DNA from 2 places in the Pseudoalteromonas sp. BMB genome. Region 1 is predicted to be linked to the other one. Evidence: predicted binding sites of a transcription regulator. Region 1 holds the regulator's gene; the other holds the start of a gene.
What was found. The regulator FliA, encoded in region 1, starts transcription of late flagellar genes. The targets are predictions, from matches to a motif close to CTAAAGNTNNNNNNNNNNNNGCCGATA.

Region 1 (12,671 bases):
CGAATTAAGTTTGCACTCGCCGTGGTCGTTACTTTTGCCTTGGTCCCCGTTTTGCCCAAATCAGAATTTACCGATTTGTTCTCCTTTTCGATGATTTTAGTTGTTATTCAAGAAATGGTCACTGGGGTAGCTATTGGGTTTGGTTCATTGCTACTTCTGAATACTTTTATCATTGCGGGTCAAATCCTTGCTATGCAAACCGGTCTTGGTTTCGCATCTGTAGTAGATCCGGCCAATGGGTTGAGTGTACCTGCTGTCGGTCAGTTCTATTTAATATTAGCGACATTACTGTTTTTTGTTTATAACGGCCATCTGATGATGATCCAAATGGTTGTGTATAGTTTTGAAAGCTTTCCCATTGCAGGGAACTGGTGGGCGGTAGACAATTTTTGGCGAATAGTTAATTGGGGGGGATGGATGTTCTCTACGGCTCTTGCACTTGCATTAGCTCCGTTAACTGCAATGTTGATTATCAATATCTCATTTGGGATTATGACTCGAGCCGCGCCTCAAATGAACATTTTCTCTGTGGGGTTTGCTTTTACCTTAGTTGCAGGGCTTACCATTATTTGGGCGACATTGGGTAATTTTTTAGCACAATTTGAATTTCAATGGCTCAAAATGACAGAGCTGATGTGCGATCTAATTGGTTGCACGGTATAGGAGTCTGAAATGGCAGAAGATTCCGGTCAAGAACGCACCGAAGAACCCACCTCCAAGAAAATAGACGATGCTAGGAAGAAGGGCCAAATAGCCCGTTCAAAAGAACTCGGCACGACGTTTGTGTTATTGTTTTCTGCAATAGCTCTACTTTTGTATGGGCCTGGAATTGGGAAGGCGCTCTACAATGTTATGGGGCGAATGTTGTCGCTCAATCGCAATGAAACCTACGATACAACCAAAATGTTTGCTGTGTGGGGAGATATTGCTGCTGAACTGCTATTTCCAATGGCCATGTTTGTTTTTATCATCGCAATTGCAGGAATAGTGGGGAATACGTTACTCGGGGGCTTTAACTTTTCTTGGCAGGCAGCCGCTCCAAAAGCAAGCAAAATGTCTCCAATGAAGGGATTGAAGCGAATGTTAGGCCCGCAAGCGGCCATAGAGTTATTGAAGTCCGTTCTTAAGTTTGTATTAGTAGCTGGCTTTGCAATCTTGCTTATCAATATGTATTTTAACGAAATATTACACTTGAGTATTGAGCAAATCCCATCGAGTATAGAGCATGCGTTAGAAATCATTGCGTGGATGTTCTTAGCACTTAGTTGCACTATGATCATTATTTCAGCGATTGATGCCCCTTATCAAAGTTATAATCACCATAAGCAGCTAAAAATGACGTTGCAAGAAGTCAAGGATGAATACAAAAACTCAGAAGGTGACCCTCAGATAAAAGCGCGGATCCGTCGAACACAAAGAGAAATGTCGCAACGACGTATGATGCAAGATGTACCAGACGCCGATGTTGTTGTGACCAACCCTACTCACTATTCGGTTGCGCTTAAATACGACACTGAACGAGCGGGAGCGCCTATAGTTATTGCAAAAGGGGTTGATGAACTTGCGATGCAAATTAGGAAAATAGCCAAAGGAAATGAAGTGCCGATTGTGGAGTCACCCGTATTGACTCGTTCACTTTATCACACCACAGAAGTAGGTGATCAAATCCCTGAACAATTGTTTACTGCGGTTGCACAGGTACTTGCTTATGTATTTCAGCTGAATCGTTTTCAAAAGGGCAAAGGGAAAAGACCCGTTGCACTTACTCGAGATTTACCAATTCCAGACGATTTGAAGCATTAAAATTGCTCTCATAAAAATAAGCTATTAATTGGAACGCATATTGCATTTGTTGCTATGTGTCAATTTTTTGCTTGTGTTAAGTTATGGAATTTAAAGCAGTTTTACAACAACTCAATCGAGATAAAAAAGAATATGCTAAAGGTGTGGGTACTCCATTGTTGGTGCTTGCAGCACTTGGCATGGTTATTCTGCCGCTACCTCCTTTTTTGCTTGATATTCTATTTTCCTTCAACATTGCATTGGCACTTGTGGTGCTATTGGTGACTGTTTATACCTTGAAGCCACTTGAATTTGGTATGTTTCCGGCGGTACTACTGATCGCGACTATCATGCGATTGGCACTAAACGTAGCGAGTACTCGCGTCGTATTACTTGAAGGTCATAATGGTGGTGATGCGGCAGGTAAGGTGATCGAAGCCTTTGGTAGTGTTGTTATTGGTGGTAACTACGCCGTCGGTTTAGTTGTATTTCTTATCCTTATTATTATTAACTTTGTTGTAATTACCAAAGGTGCAGGTCGTATTTCTGAGGTGTCTGCGCGTTTCACCCTTGATGCTATGCCGGGTAAGCAAATGGCCATTGATGCGGACTTAAATGCCGGTTTTATCTCTGCAGATGACGCCCGGGCTCGTCGTGAAGAAGTGACTCGAGAAGCTGACTTTTACGGTTCAATGGACGGTGCAAGTAAATTCGTTAAAGGTGATGCTATTGCAGGTATCGTGATCCTTGCCATTAATATAATAGGTGGCCTTTTCGTTGGGATGATCCAGCATGATTTAAGCTTTGGTCACGCGATGGAAGTATATACCATGCTGACAATTGGTGACGGTCTGGTCGCGCAAATTCCTTCTCTTTTACTCTCAATTGGCACTGCAATTGTCGTAACGCGTCAAAATGAATCGCACAACATGGGCGATCAGTTTAAAAACCAACTGGGTAATGAAAAGTCGCTGGCTATCGCGTCAGGCATTTTGATCACCATGGGACTCGTTCCTGGCATGCCACATGTTGCCTTCCTAGGGTTAGGCGTATTACTTGGCTATATAGCCTATTACACAAGTCAGCAAAAGAAAAAGGCGGAGATCGAAAAGGCGGAACAAGCTGCCAAAGGACCTGCAGCCAAAGGTGGCCATCAACAAGATCAAAAAGAGCTTGGTTGGGATGATGTACAACCTGTTGATGTGATTGGTTTAGAGGTAGGTTATCGCCTAATTCCTCTAGTTGACCAAGCCCAAGGCGGGGAGCTTCTCAGTCGTATTAAAGGGGTGCGTAAAAAGCTATCTCAGGAACTGGGCTTTTTAGTACCGCCGGTACATATTCGCGATAACCTAGAATTAGATCCAAATGCATACAATATTACTTTAATGGGGGTTGGCTCAGGAACCGGTGAGTTGAAGCATGGCGATGAGCTCGCAATTAACCCAGGGCAGGTGTTTGGGCCAATTAAAGGCATAGAGACTAAGGATCCTGCATTTGGCCTAGATGCAGTATGGATTAAGCCAGACCAAAAAGATGAGGCGCATTCGCTTGGCTATACAGTAGTAGATGCTGCAACTGTGGTGGCAACACATATCAGTCAATTATTAACGAATAATGCGTCACTATTACTTGGCCATGAAGAGGTACAAAATCTATTAGATATGCTTGCGAAAAGTCACCCTAGATTAGTAGAAGGCTTAGTACCTGATATTTTACCGCTCACTACCGTGGTAAAAGTGCTACAAAATCTGCTTAATGAGGGCGTTGCAATTCGAGATATGCGCTCGATTGTACAAACCTTAGTTGAGTACGGACCACGTAGCCAAGACCCTGATGTATTAACGGCTGCGGTAAGAATTTCATTACGTAGACTGATTGTTCAAGATGCCGTTGGAAGCGAAGAAGAAATTCCTGTCATAACATTGGCGCCTGAGTTGGAACAGATGTTGCATCAGTCACTTCAGAACGCAGGTGATGAGGGGGCAGGTATTGAACCTGGCTTGGCTGAGAGGCTTCAAGAATCATTAAGAGAAGCACATCACAACCAAGAAATGCTAGGGGAACCGTCCATCTTATTAACCTCAGGTATGTTAAGAAGTGTGTTATCTCGATTTGTTAAACATACAATTCCAGGTCTTAGAGTGATGTCATATCAAGAAGTGCCGGAAGAAAGACAAATTAAGATAGTGAGCTCGGTTGGACAATAGAGGATAAAGGGGCTGTAACATGAAAATTAAACGTTTCTTCGCAAAAGATATGCGTACGGCTTTAAATGAAGTAAAAGAAGAGCTTGGTGCAGATGCTGTCATTATGTCTAACAAAAAGTTAGCAGATGGTGTTGAAATCGTCGCAGCAATTGATAATGACCGTGCTGCAGCACCTGTTAAGCAAGCTCCCGCTGCCCGTGCGACTGCCTCAAACGAGGCTCCGACCCGCTTTGTCCGTCCTGAGCCTCGCCAAGCACAGCCAGCAAAGCAAGCGCAAGTTGCTGATAGCTTAGAAGCATTGCTTGAGCGTCAAGCGCCGCGCCCACGCTCACCAGAACTTGCTTCTATGTTCTCACAGTCGGGAATTGATACAGAGCAAATGTTAAGCAGCCAACGTAAAACACAAACTGCTGCACCGGTGCACCAAGCGAAGCCACAGCAAGCTCGTCGCCAATCTTTTGACTTTGATGATGATGCATTTGAGCAGCCACAGCATTGGGGCGAGTCGGATGAGTTAGACAACGGTTTTGGTGATGATTTACCTGAGTTAAATGCCAAGCCTGACGAAATGAGTGCAATGCGCGAAGAAATGAACGCTATTCGTCAATTACTTGAACATCAAGTATCTGGTCTAATGAAACAAGAAATGGCTCGTCGCGATCCAACCCGTGCGTGTCTTGTAGATCGTCTGGAAGGAATGGGCATAGACAAAGACGTTGCTGAGCAAATGGCATGCTTTATCCCTGATGATGTTTCTCGTAAAGAAGCCTGGAATGCATTGTTAAACATGGTGATCAACCAAATGCACACCACTAACAATGATATTCTTCGTCAAGGTGGAGTATTTGCGATGGTGGGTCCAACTGGTGTTGGTAAAACCACAACGGTTGCAAAATTAGCGGCATTAGGTGCACAAAAATACGGTGCAGATAAAGTGGCGTTAATAACGACTGATACCTACAGAATTGGCGCTTACGAGCAGTTAGCTACCTATGGTAGAATCATTGGTTGTCCGGTTAAGCAAGTTAAAGATGCAAATGAACTTGCAGAAGTGCTTTATCATTTACGCAATAAGCGTCTAGTATTAATAGATACGGCGGGAATGAGTCAAAGAGATTTGCGCTTAACTGAACAGTTAAATACACTTATGCGTAGCGCGAGAGTAGATATTCGCAGCTATTTAGTATTAAGTGCGACAGCACAAATGAATGTGTTACAAGAAACAGTAAGACACTTCAAAAAAGTAAATTTAAGTGGCTGTATTTTCACAAAACTTGATGAAAGTCTAAGTTTAGGTGAGATAATTAGCATAGCGATTCAAAATCGCTTGCCAATAGGGTATCTTACCAACGGTCAGCGAGTGCCAGAAGACATTCGCGTAGCAAATGCTCAAAAGCTAGTAAAAAAGGCTGAGCAATTGTATTTAAAAAGAATAAAAGCACAGCACTCTCGACGTGTACCTGTAGCGTCAGAGTCAGTAGGAATGTATGATTAACACAGTTTTAGATCAAGCAAGTGGCCTGCGTAGAATGAGTCAAAATAGCAACCAGGGTGTAAAAGTAATAGCCGTGACCGGTGGAAAAGGTGGGGTGGGTAAAACCAATGTCTCGCTCAATACTGCCATCGCTATGGGCCAACAAGGACAGCGAGTTCTCGTTTTAGATGCGGACTTGGGCTTGGCAAACTGTGATGTGATGTTAGGTCTAAGGGTAGAAAAAAATCTGTCGCACGTGTTGTCGGGTGAATGTGAACTAGATGAGATTCTCGTAGAAGGTCCCGCTGGAATTAAAATTGTACCGGCGACCTCAGGCTCTCAAAGTATGGTAGAGCTGACTCCCGCAGAGCATGCAGGACTTATTCGTGCATTTAGCGAGCTTAACACGCAATTTGATGTCTTAATTGTTGATACCGCAGCTGGTATCTCAGATATGGTTCTGAGCTTCTCTCGAGCTGCACAAGATGTGATGGTTGTGGTGTGTGATGAACCGACTTCCATTACAGATGCTTACGCGTTGATCAAAGTTTTGAGCAGAGAGCATGGTGTCTATCGTTTTAAAATTGTTGCCAACATGGTCCGCAGTATGCGTGAAGGGCAAGAATTATTTGCTAAACTTTCAAAAGTTACAGACCGTTTTCTTGATGTAGCACTGGAATTAGTGGCCACCGTACCGTTTGACGAAAACATGCGTAAATCTTCTCGCAGACAAAGAGCTATCGTGGATTTATTTCCGAGTTCCCCTGCGGCGATTGCGATTAAGGGACTAGCTGCTAAGGCAGTTAAATGGCCAATTCCGCATCAACCTTCTGGTCATCTAGAATTTTTCATTGAACAACTTGTAAACGGGTGATTATGGCTTCTCCGGTCAATAGAGCTGCGGGATATCAAACTTCAGACCACATTCATAAGGTGGTTGAACGGCATGCTCCACTTGTCAAAAAAGTGGCATGCCACCTGATTGCTCGACTTCCGGCAAGTGTGCAACTCGACGATCTGATCCAGTCAGGTATGATTGGATTGATTGAAGCATCTAAAAATTTCGATGCAACTAAAGGCGCTAGTTTCGAAACCTTTGCGGGGATCCGTATTCGAGGCGCAATGCTGGATGAAATCCGTCGTGGTGATTGGGCGCCTCGTTCTGTTCACAAAAATAGCAGAATGGTTGCAGAAGCTATCTCCGAGTTAGAATCTCTCCTTGGTCGAGAACCAAAAGACACTGAAATCGCTGAAAAACTTGATATATCTCTAGATGAGTACCATCATATTTTACATGATGTAAATGCAAGTAAAGTCATCGGTATTGAGGATCTTGGGGTTGATGAAGACGTGATAACCCCAGCAAACAGCGATTTTGCGCTAGACAAACCGTTTAATAACGTTAAAAATGAACGTTTTAACGAGTCTTTAGTAAATGCTATCAAAGCGTTACCCGAAAGGGATGCTCTGGTTTTATCACTTTACTATAACGACGAAATGAATTTAAAAGAGATTGGTGCCATCCTTGATGTCAGTGAATCTCGAGTAAGCCAAATTCACGGTCAGGCAATGATAAAGCTTAAAGCTAAAATCAATGACTGGATAAATTAGAGTACATAAAATAGTTGGGTTCGAACCTCACTGGAGGAAGTTTTGGATAAGAACATGAAGATTCTCGTGGTTGATGATTTCTCTACTATGAGAAGAATAATCAAAAACCTATTAAGAGATTTAGGCTTTACCAATGTTCAAGAAGCTGATGATGGTAGTACAGCACTTCCGATGCTACAAAATCAGGAGTTTGACTTTGTAGTAACTGATTGGAATATGCCGGGCATGCAAGGTATTGATTTGCTTCGTGCAATACGCGCAGATGAAAAGCTTAAGCACATTCCAGTGTTGATGGTTACCGCAGAAGCGAAAAAAGAACAAATTGTTGCAGCAGCGCAAGCTGGGGTGAACGGATATATTGTTAAACCGTTTACTGCAGGTACGCTCAAAACTAAGCTTGAAAAAGTATTTGAGCGACTAGGCTAACAGCAAGGGGATATGGCCTATGTCTGTAAATGCTGCGCCTCAAATTACACTTGAACAAGCTAAGCAACTTGTTGAGCTTCTAGAACAAGGTGAACAAGAAAAAGCTGACCAGCTGATTTTAGAAGCTGCTAACAAAGAGCAATCGGAGTTATTTGCAGAAGTCGGAAAGCTGACTCGCCAATTACACGAGTCCTTGAAGAACTTTGAGCTGGATACTCGCCTCGCAGATCTCACGACAGAGGCTATTCCTGACGCCAAGCAGCGTCTTAATTATGTTATGGAAATGACAGAAAGCGCTGCGAACAAAACGATGGACGCGGTCGAAGAAAGCTTACCTCTTGCGCAGAACCTAGCGGATGAGTTAGCGCAAATAAAGCCCACTTGGGATCGATTGATGAGCAGAGACATTCAACTCGGTGAGTTTAAATCTCTATGTCATGATCTCGACAGCTTTATGCAGACTTCAAAGACACGTACAGACGAATTACAAGGTTTAATGACTAATGTGCTGATGGCTCAGGACTATCAGGATTTGACTGGGCAGGTTATTCGGCGCGTCATTGAGCTTGTGAGAGAAGTAGAAGATAGTCTCATTCACCTCCTGACTGTTTTTGGTACTTCAGATGAAGCACCTTCAACTGCTGTGAAAGCGAATGAAAACGAAATAAAAACAACCGAGACTATCAGTGATGAATTGTCTGGACCTGAAGGTCCAATTATTGACGCTGAATCGCGAGATGACGTGGTTTCTGGTCAAGACGAAGTCGATGACTTGCTATCTAGTTTAGGCTTCTAGTTGGAGAGTGTGTATGAGCTTTGAAGTCGATGAAGATATCTTGCAGGACTTTCTTGTTGAAGCAGGCGAAATATTAGAACTGTTATCTGAACAGCTTGTTGAACTAGAAAATAATCCTGAAGATAAAGAACTTCTCAATGCGATTTTCCGTGGCTTCCATACCGTAAAAGGTGGGGCTGGCTTCCTAGGTATGACCGAACTGGTCGATGCCTGTCACGGTGCGGAGAACGTGTTTGATGTACTACGACAAGGGCAACGAAAAGTAACTTCCGAACTGATGGATGTTATTTTGCAATCTTTGGATACGATCAACGAAATGTTCGCTTGTATTCAAAACCGTGAGGAACCAGAAGCGGCCGACCCTGTGTTGCTTGAAACACTCCACAAACTTAGCCAGCCTGCATCTGAAGACGAAGTCAGTGAAGTGATTGACGAACCTACTTCTGAGTCAGAACCTGTGGTGCCAGATTTAAGTGCTGATGATATTTTATTCGACGCCGATGTTGGTTCAGGCGATGATAGCGGCTCCAGCATCGATGAGATAACAGAAGAAGAATTTGAAAATCTTTTAGATGAATTACACGGTTCGGGTAATGCGCCTGCTGTTGCTCCGGCAACTAAACCTGAAGCTGTATCAACCTCAGATGATGGTGATATCACTGATGACGAATTCGATAACCTCTTAGATGAACTTCATGGTGTTGGTAAATTCGGTGGAGCACCAAATGCAGAAGATGCTGTTGCCCCAGGAGCGAGTGAACCTAAGGCTAAATCAACCTCACCAGCAGCCCCAAGTGGGTCTACTGGCGACGAAGAAATTACCGACGATGAGTTTGAAGCTTTGTTGGACGAGCTTCATGGTAAAGGCAGTGCACCTAAAGCGGTCGATGAATCGCCAGTAGAGGTTTCAGAGACTAAACCTGCGCAACCAGAGCCTGTTAAAGCCGCGCCAGCGCCGAAACCTGCACCAAAGCCTGCGCCCAAAGTTGAAGCTAAGCCTGCGACTCCAGCACCAGCACCGCAAAAAGAGCCCGAGGCTGCAAAAGCTTCCACACCAGCCGCTGCGAAGAAACCTGCGGCACAAGCTGAGACCACGGTCCGAGTTGATACTAAACGTCTTGATGAAATCATGAATATGGTTGGCGAATTAGTATTGGTTCGTAACCGTTTGGTTAGCTTAGCGAATAACACCAACAGCGAAAGCATGGGTAAAGCTATTTCGAACCTTGATGTAGTCACTGCTGATTTGCAGGGCGCCGTGATGAAAACGCGGATGCAGCCAATCAAAAAGGTATTTGGTCGCTTTCCTCGAGTAGTGAGAGACCTTGCTCGCAGCTTGAAAAAAGAAATCAACCTAGTTTTACAGGGCGAAGAGACGGATTTAGATAAAAATTTGGTTGAAGCGCTTGCAGATCCATTGGTCCACTTAGTGAGAAACTCAGTAGATCATGGCATTGAAATGCCTGACGTACGCGAAGCGTCGGGCAAACCAAGAATGGGTACAGTCACATTGTCAGCATCTCAAGAGGGAGATCACATTCTTCTCACGATTCGAGATGATGGTGCCGGTATGGACCCTGAAAAGCTCAAAAAGATTGCTATAAATAAAGGCGTTATTGACTCCGATCAAGCAAGCCGACTGTCCGATACCGAAGCCTATAATTTGATCTTCGCACCAGGGTTCTCAACAAAAGAGCAAATTTCAGACATTTCTGGTCGTGGTGTTGGGATGGACGTTGTTAAAACGAAGATCACTCAATTGAATGGCTCGGTAAATATCCAATCAGAATTGGGTGTTGGTACCGTATTAGAGATTAAGGTACCGCTTACATTGGCTATTTTGCCTACCTTGATGGTGGTAGTCGGAGAGCAAACGTTTGCGTTACCACTTGCCGGCGTGAACGAGATCTTCCATTTAGATTTGACCAAAACGAATGTGGTTGATGGTCAGTTGACTATCATAGTGAGAGAAAAAGCAATTCCGTTATTTTATCTTGAACATTGGTTGGTAAAAGGTGCGAACAGGGGCATGAGAAAGGCTGAAGGCCATGTTGTCATTGCGCAAATTGGCACTAAACAAGTCGGTTTTGTGGTTGATTCTCTGATAGGCCAAGAGGAAGTCGTAATCAAACCACTAGATGCGTTATTACAAGGTACACCAGGTATGGCTGGTGCTACCATCACATCTGATGGTGGTATTGCGCTAATCCTTGATGTCCCCAACTTATTAAAACACTACGCCTAATTTTATTAGGCGTAGTTCGAATTCTAGAGCGGCATTTGCTGCTCTGCTGTAGAGCAAATTAAAGAGCGTTGCCAATGGCAGTTAAAGTGTTAGTCGTAGACGATTCTAGTTTTTTTCGTCGTCGAGTCAGTGAAATTTTAGAAAAAGACAGTGAAATCAAAGTTATAGATTTCGCAGTTAATGGAAAGGAGGCGGTTGAAAAGGCCGCTTCATTGCGTCCAGACGTAATTACGATGGACGTGGAAATGCCTGTGCTTGATGGGATCAGTGCGGTGAAGCAGATCATGCAGGCCACTCCGACCCCAATCTTAATGTTTTCTTCGTTAACTCGTGAAGGCGCTAGTGCTACGTTAGATGCACTGGATGCGGGCGCTGTAGATTTTTTACCGAAAAAGTTTGAAGACATCGCTCGTAATAGCGAAGAAGCAATTAAGTCGTTACAAAATAAGGTAAAGGAAATTGGCCGCCGTCGCGTTAGCCGTTTTACTCGCCCTACTATTACGACTCCGCCAAAACGCGTCGAGTCTAGAGCAACTCGCGCTGATGCAGGACGAGCAACGATCCCTCAACCGGATAGAAGTTTTCAGAGGCCTGTATCTGGTGGTACGTCTAGTGCTGCGGGTGCTAGAGCGTCGGGTAAGAAATATGGACTGGTTGCAATTGGCACATCAACAGGTGGACCCGTTGCACTGCAAACCATACTAACTCAGCTGCCTGCAAACTTTCCTCATCCAATTTTACTGATCCAGCATATGCCAGCCGCATTTACACCTGCGTTTGCAGCGAGATTGAATAGTTTATGCCAGATTAAGGTTAAGGAAGCCGAGCAAGGTGATAGATTAATGCCTGGGGTGGCCTATTTAGCCCCTGGCGGTAAGCAAATGCTGGTTGAAAATCGCGGTGGTAGTAAGACACTAAAAGTGTTCGAAGATGATAGTCCAAGGATCACCTATAAGCCCAGCGTTGATGTGACATTTGCAAGTGTTGCAAAAGCTTATGGTGGCGACACGTTAGCGATTGTCTTAACGGGAATGGGCGCAGATGGCCGAGATGGTGCTCGTATGCTAAAACAGGTAGGGGCCACTATTTGGGCACAAAATGAAGCGACTTGTGTTGTTTATGGTATGCCTCAAGCTGTCGCTGGCGCTGGACTTTCGTCGGATAGTATCGCCCTACAAGACTTTGCTGCGAGAATTAATAAAGAAGCGGGTAACCAATAGACTAAGTCATCACTTGGTTGCTTTGCTTGAAGCTTGTAAATATCAAACGTCTAAAAAGAATGAATAACACTGAGTTGGTATAGTATCTATTGAACGAAATCAATAGTGATGAGCGAAGGAATATAGAGTGAAAATTTGGACAGTAGCAAATCAAAAAGGTGGCGTGGGTAAAACCACGACGACGGTGAGCTTAGGAGGCATTCTTGCTGAGCAGGGTCACCGAGTTTTGCTTATTGATACTGATCCACATGCTTCACTGACATATTACTTTGGTATTGATTCTGAAGAGTTAGAAGTCAGTGTGTATGATATTTTTGCACGCGGCAGCAGCATGACGAGTGAAGAAATTTTACAGTCTCTTTGTCCATCAACCATAGAGAATCTTGATATTTTGCCTGCCACTATGGCCATTGCTACGCTTGATCGTAGTATGGGTAATAAAACGGGCATGGGGCTTATCTTAAAGAAATCGCTCGAAAAAATAGCGGATCAATATGACTATGCTATTTTAGACTGTCCACCAGTGCTTGGGGTACTGATGGTTAACGCATTAGCAGCGAGTGAGCGAATTTTAGTGCCTGTCCAAACTGAATTTTTGGCGTTGAAGGGACTAGATAGAATGATGCGCACGATGGAGCTGATGCAGTCTTCACAGCAGAAACAGTATCAATATACTATCATTCCAACTATGTATGATAAACGGACCAAAGCGTCGTTGGAGGCGTATAAAACGTTGCTAGCAACATACAAAGAGGCTGTTTGGCCAGGTGTGGTTCCTGTAGATACTAAATTTAGGGATGCGAGTCTTGCACAGCAAGTCCCAGTACAATTTTGTCCTAAATCACGAGGCGTGTTCGCTTATCGTGCACTTTTGGACTATTTGAAGCAGTTAAGCTAGAGAGCATAATGA
Region 2 (18,762 bases), on a different contig from region 1:
TATAATTTCACCGCTTTGTGATTTTAAAGGCAGCCGCTATGGCATTTTAGCCATAGCAACTTATAGTAGATTTATTTTTATTTGACTCAGCTTTGCTTTGAAAATTTATCGACCCAAAGTGCAATCACACCATCACCGGTTACGTTACATGCCGTGCCAAAACTGTCTTGCGCTAAATATAAAGCAATCATCAATGCCACTGCACCTTCATTAAAACCAAGCATACTGGTCAATAGTCCAAGCGCAGACATAACCGCGCCACCCGGCGCACCAGGAGCCGCAATCATTACGACACCAAGCATAAAGATGAATGGCAACATTTCCGACAATGACGGTACAACCATCTCAGGAGAAAGCAGCATCACAGCCATTGCGCAAGTCACTATGGTAATAGTCGACCCTGACAAATGAATGGTGGCACAAAGTGGTACGGTAAAATTGGCAACCTCTTCGTTAACATTATTAGATTTACTTGCACGAAGAGACACTGGAATAGTTGCCGCGCTCGACATAGTACCAATAGCGGTAAAATACGCAGGTAGCATATTTTTGATTAATTCCAGTGGATTTCTACCAAGTAACAGACCGCTCACCACAAACAAAGTGCTTAGCCATAGCCAATGCATGATAATCGCGGCAAGCAGTACCACGCCAAACGTACTCAGGGTGTCGAATACCGTACCAGCTACTGCCATTTCAGCAAAAACACCGGCGATGTAAAGCGGTAATACTGGAATAATAACTTTCGCAAGCAGTGCATCTACTACATCTCTCGCTTCGTCAGTGACACCTTTAAGTTTAGTTAAACCGCACTGACTCATCCCAATACCAAAGATAAATGCCGTTGCAAGTGCCGTCATCACTCCCATTAGCGGAGGGATCTCGATATTAATAAAGCTCTTAAGATGAGATTCTTCCACGGCTTGATAAGCAACACCACCGTCAAAAAATGGAATGAAAGCATTAACTAATAAAAATGCTAATGTGCCAGCAATAATGGTTGACCCATAAGCAAAGCCGACTGTCTTACCAAGCAAGTGGCCCGATCCCTTTGGTAAGCCTGCTATACCCGAAGCAATAAAAAGCAGGATTATCAGAGGAATAGTAAAGCTGATAAGTTGCCCTATGATCACCTTGAAGGTGTATAAGAGCTCAACTAACACAGTCGGCAAGTACAGACCCGCCAACATACCAGCGACGATACCCGCCACTAGCTTCAATATAAGAGACATAGTTACTTCCTAGCAGATTTTCAAAGGCGTTGTTGTAACATGTTTTTGACCATCTTTGCTATTAATTCGATGGAGATAAATAGATTTGTACATTTTATGTATACATATTCGCCACCCAACGTAAATAATTGCAACTTGACGAAAATAAATTGTTTCAGTTCATTGCATATTATCTAATACTGGAAAAAGTCTCTGTAAAATAATTAAATTCATGCTTAAAGCTGTAACCTACTCTTTTGTCGCGCTTAGTCTATCTAGCCAAACATGGGCACTAGACCCAAATAAAATCCCATTTATCGACAGTTCTGCAAAAATTGATGGTGTACTTGAAGCCGATATTTGGCAACGTGCATTAGAAATAGATATCAACAACATCACTTGGCCATACGAGAACCAATCAAGCCCATTACAAACTAAGGCCTACGTATATGAGAATGGCCAATCTTTATTTATTGCTTTTGATGCAAAGGACCCTAATCCTGAATTGATCCGCGCATTTTATCGTGACCGTGACCGCGCCTGGGAAGACGACCTTGTCGGCATTAAAATTGATTCATTTAACAATGCCCAAAGCGCTTACCAGTTTTTCATCAATCCACTAGGTGTACAACAAGACTCAATTGAAAACGAACTCACTAAAAGTGAAAATGGTTCTTGGAATGGGATCTGGGATAGTGTCGGAAAGATAAACAAAGACGGTTATGTTGTTGAAGTTGAAATCCCACTTCGTGTATTAAATTTTAACGACTCCCTCGAGAGCAAAACAATGGCTTTAGAGTTTCTGCGTTTTTATCCAAGAAATGAAAGGTTGCGTATATCCAGCATGCAATTGCGACATGCAAATTCTTGCTGGATCTGTCAGATGCCAAAATATCAAGGATTTGCTAAGGCTAAGCAAGGGAGTAACTTTGCCGTTATTCCAACACTAGTCACCAATAGGCAAGAATCTCGCGATATAGATGATGGTATCGCAGAGCCATGGCACGATGACAATAATGTCGAGCCGGGTTTAGACGTAAAGTGGGCTATCACACCAGATATGACGCTAAACGCAACATTAAACCCTGATTTCTCACAAGTTGAAGCTGACACGGGACAATTGAGCGTTAACAATAGCTTTAGCCTATTTTTCCCTGAAAAACGGGCATTCTTTTTAGATAATTCCGATTACTTTTCTTCTCACCTTAACCTTATTCATACTCGGAACATTTCGGCTCCCGATTATGGCGTCAAGCTTACCGGTAATAAAAACGGTCACACTTTTGCAGGATTTATTGCCAACGATGAAAGACTCAATGTCGTTGTTCCTGGAAATCTGGGCTCGAGCGTTGTCTCATTAGAGAGAAAAAGCCAAAACATGGCACTGAGATATCGTCATGACCTAAACAAAACCTTGTCAGTAGGCGTGACATCGACAACTAAGCAAAGCGACGACTATCGCAACCAAGTTGCGAGTATAGACACCAAATACAAGCCAACAGATAACGATACCTTACAGGTGCAGCTAATTGGCTCAGATACAGACTATGATAGCGCTTTTGCTGAGGCGTTATGTGATAGTACGCTCGCTGAGTGCGACCTAAACGAAAGTGTACTCAGAGTGATTGACGAAGATGACCGTGGTGCTGGCTATTACGTTAATTATGAGCATAATCGCAAGCATTGGAAAGCATTTACCAGCTATCAAGCTCGCGATGCAGCACTTAGAACCGATATGGGCTTTATCACTCAGGTCGACTTTAATAAATTTCTTTTTGGCGGTGAGTACCGTTGGTATGGCGATGACAACAACTGGTGGAACCGTGCACGTTGGTATGCCGACTGGGATATTTCCCACAACGAGCAAGGCGAGTTATTAGAAAAAGAAGTGCAAACCAACTTTGCAGTTGACGGCCCATTGCAAAGCTTTCTTGATTTTGGTGTTGAACATAGAAAACGCACTGGACTGCGACATGATGAAACCCGTTTAGCGATTGACGGCAATACCGATCTATTTACCGAGAATTCACAGTGGACCTATATGGAGTTCAAGCCAATGGCCGGTGTTTTCGCAGGCTTAAACTTAAGTAAAGGAAACCGCGTTGACCTTGCAAACAACCGTCTTGGTGATTTGTATTTCGCCCGCCCAGTTATTAACGTCAATCTTGGCAAACATTTTGAAGTTAGATTGCGCCACACATTCGAAAAAATGAAAGCGAATGGCGCGGAAGTTTATACCGCAAATCTGAGCGATATACGCCTGACTTACCAATTTAACATTAATAGCTATCTAAGATTGGCAATCATCAACACGGATATTTCGAGAAACCAGAGCAATTATAATGACGATGTTGATGCGACTTATAAAAGTATCAGCACCCAACTGCTCTATTCCTACAAACTAAACCCACAAACCGTTTTCTTTGCAGGCTATTCCGATCATGGTTATCAAGACGATGATTTGTCAAAGATAACTAAAGACGAAAAGACGGTATTTATAAAGTTCAGTTATGCCTGGTTGATTTAAATATCAAACTTTAAATAACTATTGGCTATAAGCAAATTTGATATATCTTATAGCCAATCTTTCCTTTCGTTTTGCGAAATGCGCAGTAAAGTGATGGAATACAAGCAAACCTAGATTAGGGAACACAAATGACTAAAGTATATGCAGATAACAGTCTAACTATCGGTAATACACCGCTGGTTAAAATCAATCGCGTTTCTGGCGGCAATGTTTACGCAAAAGTGGAAGCGCGTAACCCAAGCTTCAGCGTTAAATGCCGTATTGGTGCGTCTATGATCTGGGAAGCTGAAAAAGCGGGTCTTCTTAGCGAAGGTAAAGAACTTATTGAACCGACTTCAGGTAACACTGGTATTGCATTGGCTTTCGTTGCTGCTTCTCGCGGTTATAAATTGACACTTACTATGCCAAATACGATGAGCCTTGAGCGTCGTAAACTACTTAAAGCACTTGGCGCAAATTTAGTGCTGACAGAAGGCGCCAAGGGCATGAAAGGCGCGATTGAAAAAGCAAATGAAATCCAAGCAAGTAACCCTGAAAAATACGTGTTACTGCAACAGTTTGAAAACCCAGCAAACCCGAAGATCCACTTTGAAACAACGGGTCCAGAAATTTTTGATGCACTTGAAGGTAATATCGATTACTTCGTTGCGGGTGTTGGTACGGGTGGCACGATCACTGGTGTTTCACGCTATCTTAAAAATGAAAAAGGCCTAAATGTTAAGTCAATCGCTGTTGAGCCAGTTGACTCACCAGTTATCACGCAAACCCTTGCAGGCGACGAAGTAAAACCAGGTCCACACAAAATTCAAGGGATTGGCGCTGGCTTTATTCCGGGCAACCTAGATCTTGAGCTTATTGATGGCGTTGAGTTGGTGTCGAATGAAGATGCAATTGCAATGGCACACCAGCTGATGAAAGACGAAGGTATTTTAGTGGGTATTTCTTCAGGCGCAGCCCTAGTTGCCGCAAAGCGTATTGCCGAGCAACCTGAAAATGCTGATAAAAACATCGTGGTTATTTTGCCAAGCGCTGCAGAGCGTTACCTAACTAGCCCACTCTTTGCAGACACATTCTCTGAACAAGAATTAGTGCAGTAAGAGTAGAGCTTCATATTCTAGATTACCAAGGGGCATCACTGCCCCTTGGTTTTTTATATTATTCCTTTTAATTTCACCTCCTTTCACTACACTTTATCTATTCGCTACGCTTTTTCGACTTTGATGATTATAAAGACCTTATTACTCATGTTTTTTCTCATGTTTAGTAGTTTCATCTATGGGGAGAATTTAAACGTTGCCTACTTTAAGGGTGGTGAATTTCGCCTTGTTGCTGGAGAAAAGTATCAAGGGGGCTATCTATACAATAAGAAAGGCAAAAATGCCTTCATTCATATTGTGACATTAGATTGGCCACCTTATATCGGTGCAAACCTCTGCAATAAAGGCTGGGCCTTTCAGTTTGCCGTCGCACTGCTTACAGACTTAGATTATCAAGTGTATGTTGAATTTTTGCCTTGGGCTCGTGCCGTAAGGGCCGCGGAAACGGGAAAAGCCGATATTTTATTCCCTGAATACTATATTGAGGATTCAGCACCGTCTGACAATCACAAGAATAAGACCCGCAGAGAGCTACTTGCTTTATCTAATGCCTTTCCTGGTGGTGAAATCGGCTTTTTGAAACGAAGAGGTGAAGAAGACCGCTTTGATGGCAATCTAAACTCAGTTAAGAATGAACTCATTGGTGTCGTGAGGGGCTATCAGAATACCCCTGAGTTTGATGCTATGATGGATAATGGTGAATTTGTTACTGTAGAGGCCGTAAATGATTTACAGCTGGTGAAGTTACTCGTCGGTAAACGCGTAAATTTAGTAATAGGCGATCCAAAAGTACTGCGCTTTACGGTCAATTATTCAGACTTACCTAGAGCTGAGAAAATTGAATTACTAAGAAACATAGAAAACGTGACGCCACCTATAAAGTATAATCACCTCTACTTTGCGCTTAGCAAGCAAAAGCCACATTGGCGTGAATTGCTCAAAGATATTAATCGTAATCTCTATCAATTTGAGAACAGTGGCGAAACGCAAAGAATGATCGAAATGGTCAGTAACGAGTGTTATTAACCTCTACATAGCGCTTAACGCCTAAGCATCGCGGTTTGTTCAATGCCTCAGCTTAAACACACCGCATTTTTAGCTAAAATACGCTTAGGCAAATCGCTTTAGTTAATCCCTAAATACTTGTGCACTTGAACTGATAGGCGCCAATTTTTCGCTTTGCAATTGTCTATTGCAAGCTTAGTGGCCTTGGCTTTTTGGCTGATTGGCTGAAGATACACTAGCTTTGGTTCAACCCCAGTTTGTGCAAATAACACCTCTAATTCCTCAATATGCTTTTGCATTGCGACGGGGTGCTTTATCTCATCGGCACGAGCCATTGCACTTGGAAGTACTTTGTAACCTCCACGCATATTAATTTTTGGCGACACGGTAACCCAAGTTTCAGCTGGCGCGAGGATCTCAAATGTACCACTGGTTTCGATCTGTGTGCTGTACCCTTTACTATGCAATAACTCGCATAATGGGCGAAGATCAAACATACAAGGTTCACCACCGGTGATCACCACATGTTTGGCTTGGTAGCCCCGCGCCTCGAAAATCGCCAAGATCTCGTCAGCACTCGCGTTCGCCCACCACTCTGAGTCAGCCTTTTTTTCTACAGTGTTATCCAATGAAACAATAAAAGTGTCGTTGGTTTCCCAGGTTTGTTTGGTATCACACCAAGCACAACCAACTGGACAGCCCTGCAAACGTAAAAAGATTGAAGGCGTACCAGTGAAGCTTGCTTCACCCTGAATTGTTTCAAATATTTCGTTAACCTTGTACAAAATGGCCCCGTGTTTAAGATAAAGTTGTCGAAAAATACCGCGAGAAAATTGTCATTTCTCCAGCGGCCGTGTAGTATATCGCGCCCTGAAGTAAACCTCTATCAAAATCGAGGCAAATCACCTATGAGCGAAAAAGTTGTCGTAATCTATTCCGGCGGAATGGACTCTTACACTGTACTAAACAAGGCTGTCCGCGAGGGCCATGAGGTTTATGCACTGTCTTTTAACTATGGCCAGCGACATGTAAAAGAGCTACAAGTTGCCGCTGACGTATGTGCTAAACTCGGCGTTGCTCATAAGGTCGTTGATATCTCTGCTATCAATCAATTATTGTCAGGCTCTAGCCTAACAGATGACATCGACGTGCCAGAAGGCCACTATGAAGAAGAGAGCATGAAGAGCACGATTGTGCCTAATCGCAATATGATTTTGCTTTCTCTTGCGGTAGGTTACGCTGTCTCTCTAAAAGCAAATAAGGTATTTTACGGTGCTCACTCTGGCGATCATGCAATTTATCCGGATTGCCGCCCTGAGTTCGTTAAAAAGATGGATGATGTTTGCCGCATTGCGAACTACGACGCCGTTGAAATTGTCAGTCCTTACCTTAACAACTCAAAAATTGATATCCTGACCGACGGTCTAAAAATGGGCTTAGATTACGCTGACACTTGGACGTGTTACAACGGCCGCGAAAAAGCATGTGGTAAGTGTGGTGCTTGCCAAGAGCGCCTCGAAGCGTTTGAACTAAACAAGGCAACAGATCCGCTTCCGTACGAATAACAGTATCGAAAAAGGCCTCTGTTGAGGCCTTTTTCATATACTTTTCAAGTCTTCATTTCACCGGAAGCGTCATACCTTCAAATAGCTTGTCGATATCATCTTGATTTCGTAGCAAACTTGCACGCTCTACCACATCTTTTGTGAGATGCGGTGCAAATCGCTCAATAAAATCGTACATGTAGCCTCTTAGGAAGCTTCCTTTTCTGAAACCAATTTTCGTCGTACTTGCTTCAAATAGGTGACTCGCATCGATGCAAACTAAGTCGCTATCAGACTTTTCATCAAGTGCCATTGACGCTAATACGCCAACACCGAGTCCTAATCTTACGTAGGTTTTAATCACATCGGCGTCTGTTGCAGTAAACACGATGTGTGGCTCCAAACCATGAGCATTAAATGCTTTATCCAGTTCTGAGCGGCCAGTAAAGCCAAATACATAGGTGATCAACGGATATTTAGCGACGTCTTGCACCGTCAGTGCACTGCCTTTTTGTGCGAGAGGATGGTCTTTGGCGACCACAATACTGCGATTCCAGTGATAGCAAGGTAGCATGACCAGATCACTGTACAAATGCAGCGCCTCGGTAGCGATAGCAAAGTCAGCATCACCTCGAGCAGCAGCATCAGAGATTTGCTGTGGCGTACCTTGATGCATATGTAAAGAAACCGCAGGGTATTTTTTCATAAACCCTTGGATCACAGGAGGTAACGCGTAACGAGCTTGAGTATGCGTCGTTGCGATGTTCAGTTTACCTTGATCTGGTAAGGTATGTTCATTTGCAACCGCTTTGATCCCTTCCACTTTAGAAAGGATCTCACGAGCAATATTAATAATTTCATTACCTGCGCCCGTAACATGCGTTAAATGCTTACCGCTACGGCCAAAAATTTGTACCCCCAACTCGTCTTCAAGCATGCGCACTTGCTTTGAAATACCAGGTTGAGAGGTATATAAACTTTCCGCCGTCGCTGACACATTAAGGTTGTGATTCAACACTTCGACGATATATCTCAATTGTTGTAATTTCATATTGCTTTTATTCTTATGATCTCTTGATGTTGAGCATCAGCCCATAGCAAAACCGCTCTTTGTTAGCGAGTTCAGTGCAAAGCGATAAAAAACCGCCTGTTACGACCTTATGTAGGCTAGCACATTTGGTAAAAATGAGGTAGCCAAGAGGTACTAAATATCAGCATTTTCACTGACGCTCAGACAGTCACTTGGCCAAATAGCGAATATTTTGACACGCTTTTGCAAACTCACGAGCTAAACCTGGCGACTATCTTTCACTAAAACTAACCGCTCATTTAGGCATCGACTATACTAAAAAATAATGAATTCTTTATCTTTTTTACAGGTTATTGTCGTAAACCTGTTCAGAATAGTACGAATTCATGTAAGATTAAAAAATTACACTGGTGGTTACATGAAAGAGATTTCAGTATGTTTGTTTCTATTATAATAATGTTGATTGTTGCACTTATCGTCATAGCAGTTTGGGTAAGCGCGATCCAGCAACATAAAGAGAAACAAGAAGCGGAGAGACGCAAAGAACTTGCTAAGCAAAAACGCGTAATAGAAGAAGCGGAAGACGTCATCATGAATGGCAGCAATATTCCGATGTCTGAAGTCATGATCCGTATCATTCAGCGCCGCGTGCATGACGCTTTAGCCGCAATGGTGGAGTTGTCTCCGACTTCGAAAGAATTAAAAAGTCGCTTACACGAGTCGCAAGAGCGCTTAAATACTCAGCCTGAAAAAACAGCAGACTCAGACTCGATAGCACTTCCTGACAATGACAAGCAAATTATCGCATTAGTTCAAGGCATAAAGAAATTACGCCAACTATTACGCTCAGAGCATAGTAAAGGTAAAGTAGACACTCAACTGTTCGTTAATGAAGACCGTAGGCTGGAGCGCTTTCAGCTTAAAATCAATGTTGAAAGCCAGATAAAACGAGGGCTTTCAGCGAGAACCGCAAACATGGTCGGTTCAGCAAGACAATACTTTGAAAAAGCTTACGCTACAATTTGCGCCGTCTCATACAATGATGACTATGTAAAAGAGAAAAAAGCACAGCTGGAAGGTTATTTAGAAGAGATCAGCAGCGAACTTAGAGCGTCCAACGCATCAGCGGTGAAAAAGAAAGCAGAGCAAGAACAAGACGACTTGGACGTATTGTTTGCACCGAAGAAGAAATGGTAACACCATCATTTACGTAAAAGGCTGGTCTCCCAGCCTTTTTTATTACAAATGAAGTAAACCCACTTGCTTAACCAAAAGCAAACTTAACGATAAAGAGTACTGTCAGTACCCAAACGCTGATACTGATTTCATTTGCCTTATTACACGCCAACTTAACTGCCGTATAAGAAATAAAACCCAAAGCAATACCATGCGCGATTGAAAACGTAAGCGGTGTCATCAATAACACAACACTGACAGGAATAGCATCGCTCATCTCATCCCAATTAATCAACTTTAGGTTTTGTAGCATTAATACCGACACATACAGTATCGCGCCTGCCGTCGCATATGCGGGAACCATTTGTGCCAGTGGCGCAAAGAATATCATGAGTAAGAAGCAGATCCCCACGACCACGGCCGTCAACCCTGTGCGACCACCGACAGATACACCTGACACTGATTCGATGTATGAAGTCGTCGTTGAGGTACCGAGCACTGAGCCTGCAATCGTCGCAGTGCTGTCAGCTGACAGTGCCCTACCCAACCTTGGCATGCGACCATGCTCGTCAGATAATCCGGCCTTTTGCGTCACCGCAACCAATGTGCCACTGGTATCAAATAAATCGACAAATAAAAATGCAAACACCACGCTAAGCATGGAAAGCTCAAAAATTCCGTTCAAATCCAACTGCATATAGGTCGGCGCGATGCTTGGGGGCATATCAACAACCCCATGATAATCTACAAGCCCAAGTCCCCACGCAATACCCGTTACCATTAAAATGCTGATAAGCACGCCACTTTTGACTTCACGGTACATAAGCGCCGCAATAACAAAAAAGCTCGCAATGGCTAATAGCGGGCCGGGAGAAGTGATATCACCGAGTTGTACTAATGTAGCATCGCTTGCGATAACAATTTTCGCGTTCTTTAGCGCGATTAACGCTAAGAATGCGCCAATACCTGCCGCGATCGCACGCTTTAGCACGATAGGTATAGCTTGGATCACCCACTCGCGAACTTTGAATACGCTCAAAAATAGAAATAAACAGCCCGACATAAATACCGCGCCTAATGCACTTTGCCATGTATAGCCCATGCCAAGCACAACACCATAGGTAAAAAAGGCGTTTAAGCCCATTCCAGGCGCAAGCGCTAACGGATAGTTTGCCCATAGCCCCATAATAAAACAGCCGATTGCGGCTGCGATACAAGTTGCTACAAAAGCAGCGCCGTGATCCATACCAGCTTCTGCTAGCATTGCAGGATTTACAAAAACGATGTAAACCATAGTAACGAATGTCGTCAAGCCAGCAACCACCTCAGTCCTTACATTGGTGTGCATAGCTTGCAGTGAAAATAACCGCTCGAGCATAACTAAAATTACAAATTTGAGGAACAAGTGGTTGGATTTTAACACGAATCACTTTAAAACTCGGACAAAATAGTTAAAATTCAGCTACACTCTGCTTATCAACATTATTGCGAATAAAGATATGGATCAAAATAGCACCGACAACTCAGCAAACCATGACTTAGAACAGCAGCTGCTGAATGTGCTTGAATTTGTAACGTCGCCATTAAAAGCAGACGCAAAATTCCCAGATCTTCACGACAATACCCAAGCTTTGAAAAAAGGCCTCTATTACCTTAAAGAAAAATCTTTTCCGCTCGCGGCAAAATGGCTAAGACTGGCGGCGATGTCTGGTGATTTGAAGGCACAGTTTTTTTTAGGTTTGTTGTTTATGAAAGGTCAAGGAGTGCCACCCAGCCCTTTTCATGCAGCCGCTTGGTTAAGTTTGGCCAGCAGCCAAGGGCACAAAGGCGCCGAACAGGTACTACTAGATGTACGCCGCTTCCTTACAACTAAGCGCTTTAGAGATGCACAGTGCTATGCTGCAACACTTTACGAGCAAATTCATCAACTACAGCATATTAGCCAGTAAATTAAATTTGACTCTCCAAAAAAACGTAGGCTAGGCGTAGCTAAGCCTCTCTTAAGTAAACGTACGCCTATCCTCTGCAACGATCAAAATGATACAGTAGGAAAACTACTGTATAGCATCTGAGAAAACTTCCAATTGCTTTATACCAATTAATCTTAATACTTGCTCAATTTGAAGGAGCAAATCTGGCGCTAACTGTGTTAAAAATTTCTCATTTAGAACAACTAAATAGCAAAGTTTTCGTCTGGTTATCGACAAGATTTTCTCGCCTCAAAATAAATCACTTAATTAAGCGAATTGGTATTACTCATACTGAACTTTCGTCAATTAAGCTTTTATTTCAAAAAAACACAACCATTTGTTTTATATTGAAAATTTAAACTAAATAAAAATTAAGCTTGAATATTGATTAAAAAGCTAGCAATTTCCCTTGCATTCACACACTGTATAAACTACTGTATACAAATACTGTATAGATAACCAGTGAGACAATTATGTTACACAGCAATACACTTCTACAGCCAAACAATTCGACTTATTACACACTTAACGAAATCAATAATGTTTTCGTTGAAGATGAGATCGTCGCTAGCTTAGAGTTACTTAAAGTTTTACATAAATGTCAGCATAAACAAGGCTGGACGCTACTCGTTGCGCCCGATAATGTACCAAACAAGTCACTACTAGAAAGTGCTTCAGTTGATGCAAGCAAGTTGCTCGTCATTAGGCAAAAGCACATATACGACCTTGAGTATGTACTTAAAAGTGCTATCAGCAATGGTAATTTCGCTGCAGTGGTGATTTGGACTGATATTACATCAGTGCAAACTATCAACAAAATGGAACTGCCGGTATCTGACGTTGCGATCCACTGTTTTCAAAGCGCTTAACCAGCTACAATAACGAGATATAAATTTGTTAAAACAGAAGTTTTTATGTCTTGTTATTGCAATTCATCCCTTCCCTATTCGCAATGTTGTGAGCCGTACCTTAAGGGACAAAAATTCGCAGAGCGTCCACAAATACTCATGCGCTCTCGCTATACTGCATACTGCTTAAAAGATGCAAAGTATATTCATGACACCTACGCCCAGGCTAAACAAGCACAAAATAGTGTCGACGATATTGCTGCATTTGCTAATTACGCACGCTTTATAAAATTGGAAGTGCTAGAAGAAGTAGTAGAAGCTACTCAGGGGGTTGTTGAGTTTAAGGCGCACTATATCGCAGAAAACACACACTATATACTCCATGAGCGGTCAAATTTTATTATCGAAGCAGGCAGATGGTATTACTTAGATGGTGAATTGTACGATACGCCTACAACCAAAGTAGGTAGAAATGACCTCTGTCCGTGCGGCAGTGATAAAAAGTATAAAAAGTGCCACGGTAGCTAAAATAGTCTGAATTAGAGATTAGATACAAAGCAATAAAAAAGCTTGAAGCAAGCTAAGGATGATTAAAGGCCGTTTAGCTTATACCAGTTGTATTAAGTAAATGATCTATCTTGAAGCGGGGAAATAGCTTTAGTAGCAAGGCAAAAATTTTGCTATTTAGTTGTTCTAAATGAGAAATTTTTAACGAAGCTAATATGCTATTTCACCCTTCAAATTGATTAGAGAATTAATTCAATTGGTATTAGACATGAGGCGCGATAAGCATGGCGTTTTATGTCAGTCTAGTAACGAAGCAAACAGCTGTAAAATGACAAGTTTAATACCAGTTGTCTTAAACTTGCTCAATTTTGAAGGAGTAAAAGCAGCTAATGTTGTTACGCCGTCGCGCGTAACATACTCTGCATATCACCCGTTGCAATTTGATCATAAAAACCAGCCGCATCCATTGCCTTATCAGCAACTAAGGCCAGTTTACCTTGCGCGCTCGCCAACCGTCTTTTAACCGCTGGTTCTAAATTTTCTACAACTTCGAGTGGAATATGCTTTTTATCATTTCGTGCGGCAAAAGGTTCTGGATTTAAATTTTCTTGCAATCGCAAGGTTGCCATCGCCCCCATAGATACCAGCTGCGCGTTATACTGACCAATAAGCATATTGTACTCTTTTGGCGCAAGCGGCTTTTGTGGACCTATTTCAAATTGCTTTTTTAGTGTTTCTTCTGAGTTATCTTTTGCGGCAGCTTCAGATTTTGGTAGGTGAAATTGGCTAAAATCTAATGCATCGGTTGATAGCATAGATAACAGCATGGCGAAATCGGCAGAGCGCGTCTCATGAACACTAATGTTCAATGCGGATCCTAATTGCGACTCACTGATTAAAACGCCATCAATTTGCATGTATTCCAACCGATTATTTTGCTAATTATGAATTTATCGGCCTTTTTCCGAAAAACTTTAGTAGTTTTCTTTACTTCGAAAAAAACTTTGTTATTATCACCGCCGTTGTTTAGGAGGGGTTCCCGAGCGGCCAAAGGGATCAGACTGTAAATCTGACGGCTCAGCCTTCGCTGGTTCGAATCCAGCTCCCTCCACCATAAACAACAGTTACAATTTCGGAGGGGTTCCCGAGCGGCCAAAGGGATCAGACTGTAAATCTGACGGCTCAGCCTTCGCTGGTTCGAATCCAGCTCCCTCCACCACTTTCAAATTGTAACGCTTTAAAATGTATGGAGGGGTTCCCGAGCGGCCAAAGGGATCAGACTGTAAATCTGACGGCTCAGCCTTCGCTGGTTCGAATCCAGCTCCCTCCACCACTTTTAAAGTAAACGCTCCAAATGATGGAGGGGTTCCCGAGCGGCCAAAGGGATCAGACTGTAAATCTGACGGCTCAGCCTTCGCTGGTTCGAATCCAGCTCCCTCCACCACCTTCTATTTTGTTATCTCACAACAAGCTTACATATATAAACGAGCTTAAAAACAATCCAAAACCAAAAATCAAATGTGCTGCCATACTTTTTACCCTTGCCTTATTCGGCTCTGGTAATTTAGATGCTGCGACCCCTGCACCAAAACAGGGTTGCATAATAAAAAATGGAAAAACACACGTTATTAAACCAAAAACTAACGCAATGAAAAGGCTAGGCTCAGTCAACCAAGGCTTGCCCACGCTCAGTAGTAACACCAAGGCGAATACAATCCCAATGAGATAATGCATGCACCAGCCAATGACACCTTCACCAGATATTGATTTACTGTGCCCGATACCTTGATGCGTGAGTTGACCTTTACACAAGTGTCCAATCCACCTACCAACCAATGCATAATCTAAGCCCTTTATGGCAAATAAGCGACTGAGCATAAATGCCCACAAATCCATAACAAGTGTTGCACCTACGCCAATCGCGACTGCTGGCATTAACATCGAATATAGGCTTTCCACTATTTTTACTCCTCTTTTTTACTGAGAGCCGCTATCCTACTAGTTCAAGTTAACTTTAAGTCAAGGGAAAGAATGGATATCAGTGAAGTTGCAAAGAAGTCAGGTTTACCCGCATCCACGCTTAGATATTATGAAGAAAAAGGACTGATCCGATCGGTTGGTCGACAAGGGCTCAAACGTGTTTTCCCCCCTTCGATACTTGAACGTCTAGCGCTTATTACACTAGGCAGAAACGCAGGCTTTTCGTTAGATGAAATAGCGGACATGTTTACCCCTGAGGGTAAAGCGGATATTGATAGGGTGAAGTTACAATCCAAAGCGGATGAATTAAATGAAACCATTAAGCATTTAACTGCAATGCGAGATGGCCTCTATCACGCTGCCAAATGCCCAGCGCCAAGCCATTTTGAATGTCCGACATTTCAAAAGCTGTTAAAACGCGCGGCAAAAGCGAGGCCCGAGAAATAATAGGCATAAACAGGACACTATGCTAATGCTCAATCATCAAGTCACGACCGTGGTCACGTAAATAACGCCGAGCCATTTTATGGTCGTGGCCATAGTGCTTTGTTACCAAGCGCCAAAATGCGCAATTGTGTGCCATGACATGAAAATGGCAAAGTTCGTGCACTACCACATAATCGATTACCCACTTAGGCGCACCAATCAAAAGCGTATTAAACGCAAGTACGCCTTTAGATGAAAAACTGCCCCAGCGGCTTTTATAAACGCGTATTTTTAGTGTATCAAAGCGAGCTTGAATATCAGGTTGATAGCGCGCAATAACCATATCTACATAGTCATTTAGCGTTTCGCTTAACAGCGCAACTAATTCACGCCATTCATTTTTGACAGCCTTAAGTAAAACCCTTTTGTTATCAAAATCAATTACAGAGGTCGTGCTTTCGCCTCTTTGAATGGTAAAGATCTCGCCGAATACTTGCACAATTCCTGTTTCCAGTGGCCGAGGGCTCTCAGGTATGACTTTTAGAGCAAGCTTTGATTTTATCCAATCGGATTTGCTTTCCACCCAATTATGTAACCAGCGCTCGCAAATTTGCTCTGGCGCATACACAAATACTTGGCCAGCTTTTATTTTTATCGCAACGCTCTTACGCTTTCGGCTTTTCTTCAATTGATATTGCAAGGTAACAAATTCTTAGTCACTAAAGCATGCATTATAATATGAGCAACTTATCAGAGTCACTGCAAACGCCATGTAAGATGATGAATTTGACCAATGATGGCAATAAACTCATCAATAGTGTGGTTTCTAACACTCTATAAATTAGAAAGATTTTTTCGTTAAATCACCGTATTTATTATTTTTGCTGCTACGCTTAATGAAAAAGGCATTTTGATTTAGGCAAGCTATGGCTGATAAACCCATTTGCCAATATGTGTCACCTGAGGGAAAAAAATGCAGTGAAATCGATATGGGCTCAGGTTACTGCTTTTGGCATGACAATAAATTCGATAAAGGTGGCTTAGAGCTAAGCCAAAAGCTTGAACGCTACGCCAAGCGCGGCGGTTTGCTGCAAGGCTTAGAGTTGAAGCGGGCCAATTTAGAAGGGCTCAATCTTGTTAACTTTGAAAATCATCATGGCTATGATCTATCTTATAGCAACTTTTATCGTGCCAATTTGAAAGGGGCGCACCTGTTTAATAATACCATTAAGCATGCGTCGCTAATGAAGGCCGACTTGAGAGAAGCAAGTCTGCACTGCTGTAATTTAGAAAGCACCAATTTGCTCGGCATAAAGCTTGAAAACACCCGTATCGATAATATGGAACTCGGCGAGCAATTACTGCAAGAGCAGCAAGCTTTTGAAGCTCGTAGAAACCGAGCCAAAGAAGACGCGGAAGACTTGTTTCTACAGTCCGAAGAGATCTATCGTTTACTACGTAAAGGCGCGGAAAACCAAGGACTATTTGAAATGGTTGGGCGCTTTACATACAAAGAGCTGCGCATGCGGCATGCCCAGTATCCACGATTTTCAAAACGTCACCTTATTTCCAGCTTTGTCGACTTATTATGTGGGTATGGAGAAAAGCCGGAAAATGTCATTCGCTTCAGTTTAGGTATGATAATTACCTGTGCATTTTGCTATTTTCTATTTGGCGTTTCGTTTCAAGACCAGATAATGCAACTGGACTTAGACAACAGTGTATCTGAAAACGTCATGGCGCTGCTGAACAGCTTTTATTTTAGTGTTGTTACCTTCACAACCTTGGGTTACGGGGATATTACGCCTGTGGGGATCTCCCGGCTGATCGCAGCGGTAGAGGCTTTTACCGGTAGCTTTTCATTAGCGCTATTTGTGGTGGTTTTTGTAAAGCAAATGACGAGGTGATACTCATCTCGTCATTTTTAATCCGCTATTTCTGATTTCAGTTGTTCTAAAAAATCCAGCATATATTGGGTGCGGGCTTGTGCCTGCTCACGGGCTGCGGTGGTATGCATGTTATCTTTAATATGCAGCAGCTTAATGAAGAAGTGATCTAAGGTATATTTAGTATCGTCAGCTTTTCTGTGCTCACAAAAAGGGTCTTCTACATTGTAAAGATTACGCGCTATCGCCCCACCTACTTTCATACAGCGGCTAACACCTATCGCCCCTAACGCATCCATTCTGTCTGCATCTTGGACAATTTTGGCTTCTAATGTCGTGGGTGTGACACCGGCGCTAAAGCTGTGTGCAACAATGGCGTGGTGAATAGCCTCTAGTTTATCCGTGTCGTACTTCAACTCTGTTAGGAAGGCAACCGCCTTATCTGCAGCTAATTTAGACGCCAGCGGCCTATCTGGATGATTTTTTGCTACGGCAACACAATCATGTAACCAAGCGGCAGGGATCACCACAGCAGGATCCGCCCCCTCAGCTTCGCAAAGTGACTTTGCGACTTTAACTACACGCTTGATATGAGACAAATCATGGGCAGTATCTGCACATGGAGTCGACAGCATAAACTCTTCACATGCTTTTTCTAATTCATGCATTTTTAACGTCATTAAGCTCAACTTTTATTAATATCTGACAAATAAACCCACACAAATTCAGCGGGAAAGGCATTACTGATTGTATGTTGCCACACCCTTCACTAAAATGGCAGCTATCAGGAAAGATTAGAGAAAATATATGACTTGCGCGCTATATCTGCAACCTGGCAGAGAAAAATCCCTTAACAGAAAACACCCTTGGGTTTTCTCAAAGGCCATTAAAAAAGTAAAAGGTAAACCCGCCCTTGGCGATACCGTCAAGATTTACAGCAATGAGGGTAAATACCTCGCGACAGCCGCTTACAGTCCAGACTCTCAGATCCGAGCCAGAATTTGGACATTTGATGAATCACAACATATCGACCAAGCGTTTTTTGAGCAAAAACTCGCACGGGCACTAGCAGCCAGAGAATATGTTATCGCTGAAGGTGGTTTAACTGGCTTTAGATTGTGTGCCGCAGAGTCAGATGGGCTACCAGGTGTAACAATTGATAAGTTTGATAACTACTTGGTTTGTCAGTTGCTAAGCGCTGGTGCCGAGCGCCACAAAGGCGAAATAGTAATGGCATTGCAATCACTATTTCCTGATTGTCATGTTTACGAGCGCTCAGATGTTGATGTGCGCAAAAAAGAAGGCCTTGATAAAATTACCGGACCGCTTGCAGGCGATGCACCAACCGCACCAGTCCTTATAAGCGAAAATGGTTTAAAGATTGAAGTCGATATCATCGGCGGCCATAAAACTGGCTTTTATCTAGATCAACGCGACAGCCGAGCCGCGTTAGAACGCTTTGTAAAAGACAAAGAAGTGCTTAACTGCTTCTGTTACACCGGTACATTTGGCCTTTATGCGCTGCGCGGTGGCTGTAGTAAAGTAATCAACGTTG

Region 2: the regulator FliA is predicted to act here: its motif matches at 13,867-13,893, upstream of BB427_RS17785 (VC2046/SO_2500 family protein).

The regions. Positions count from the first base shown of each region.
Region 1 is NZ_MBQA01000013.1:132,701-145,371, forward strand. Features, by position in the region: gene fliR (flagellar biosynthetic protein FliR) at 1-663, shown strand, start outside; gene flhB (flagellar biosynthesis protein FlhB) at 673-1,803, shown strand; gene flhA (flagellar biosynthesis protein FlhA) at 1,887-3,989, shown strand; gene flhF (flagellar biosynthesis protein FlhF) at 4,009-5,484, shown strand; gene BB427_RS01880 (MinD/ParA family protein) at 5,477-6,337, shown strand; gene BB427_RS01885 (RNA polymerase sigma factor FliA) at 6,340-7,074, shown strand; gene cheY (chemotaxis response regulator CheY) at 7,117-7,500, shown strand; gene BB427_RS01895 (protein phosphatase CheZ) at 7,520-8,296, shown strand; gene BB427_RS01900 (chemotaxis protein CheA) at 8,310-10,541, shown strand; gene BB427_RS01905 (protein-glutamate methylesterase/protein-glutamine glutaminase) at 10,616-11,761, shown strand; gene BB427_RS01910 (ParA family protein) at 11,889-12,659, shown strand; gene BB427_RS01915 (chemotaxis protein CheW) at 12,668-12,671, shown strand, end outside.
Region 2 is NZ_MBQA01000192.1:13,061-31,822, reverse strand. Features, by position in the region: gene BB427_RS17845 (dicarboxylate/amino acid:cation symporter) at 87-1,232, opposite strand; gene BB427_RS17840 (carbohydrate binding family 9 domain-containing protein) at 1,444-3,738, shown strand; gene cysK (cysteine synthase A) at 3,867-4,835, shown strand; gene BB427_RS17830 (substrate-binding periplasmic protein) at 4,995-5,861, shown strand; gene queE (7-carboxy-7-deazaguanine synthase QueE) at 5,960-6,625, opposite strand; gene queC (7-cyano-7-deazaguanine synthase QueC) at 6,749-7,405, shown strand; gene cysB (HTH-type transcriptional regulator CysB) at 7,458-8,435, opposite strand; gene BB427_RS17810 (hypothetical protein) at 8,850-9,611, shown strand; gene BB427_RS17805 (NCS2 family permease) at 9,679-10,968, opposite strand; gene BB427_RS17800 (tetratricopeptide repeat protein) at 11,090-11,539, shown strand; gene BB427_RS17795 (SulA-like leucine-rich domain-containing protein) at 12,034-12,429, shown strand; gene BB427_RS17790 (YchJ family protein) at 12,475-12,936, shown strand; gene BB427_RS17785 (VC2046/SO_2500 family protein) at 13,311-13,832, opposite strand; tRNA gene BB427_RS17780 (tRNA-Tyr) at 13,945-14,029, shown strand; tRNA gene BB427_RS17775 (tRNA-Tyr) at 14,050-14,134, shown strand; tRNA gene BB427_RS17770 (tRNA-Tyr) at 14,164-14,248, shown strand; tRNA gene BB427_RS17765 (tRNA-Tyr) at 14,275-14,359, shown strand; gene BB427_RS17760 (DUF2938 domain-containing protein) at 14,377-14,874, opposite strand; gene BB427_RS17755 (helix-turn-helix domain-containing protein) at 14,947-15,342, shown strand; gene BB427_RS17750 (M48 family metallopeptidase) at 15,365-16,021, opposite strand; gene BB427_RS17745 (ion channel) at 16,248-17,228, shown strand; gene BB427_RS17740 (HD domain-containing protein) at 17,246-17,887, opposite strand; gene BB427_RS17735 (class I SAM-dependent methyltransferase) at 18,015-18,762, shown strand, end outside.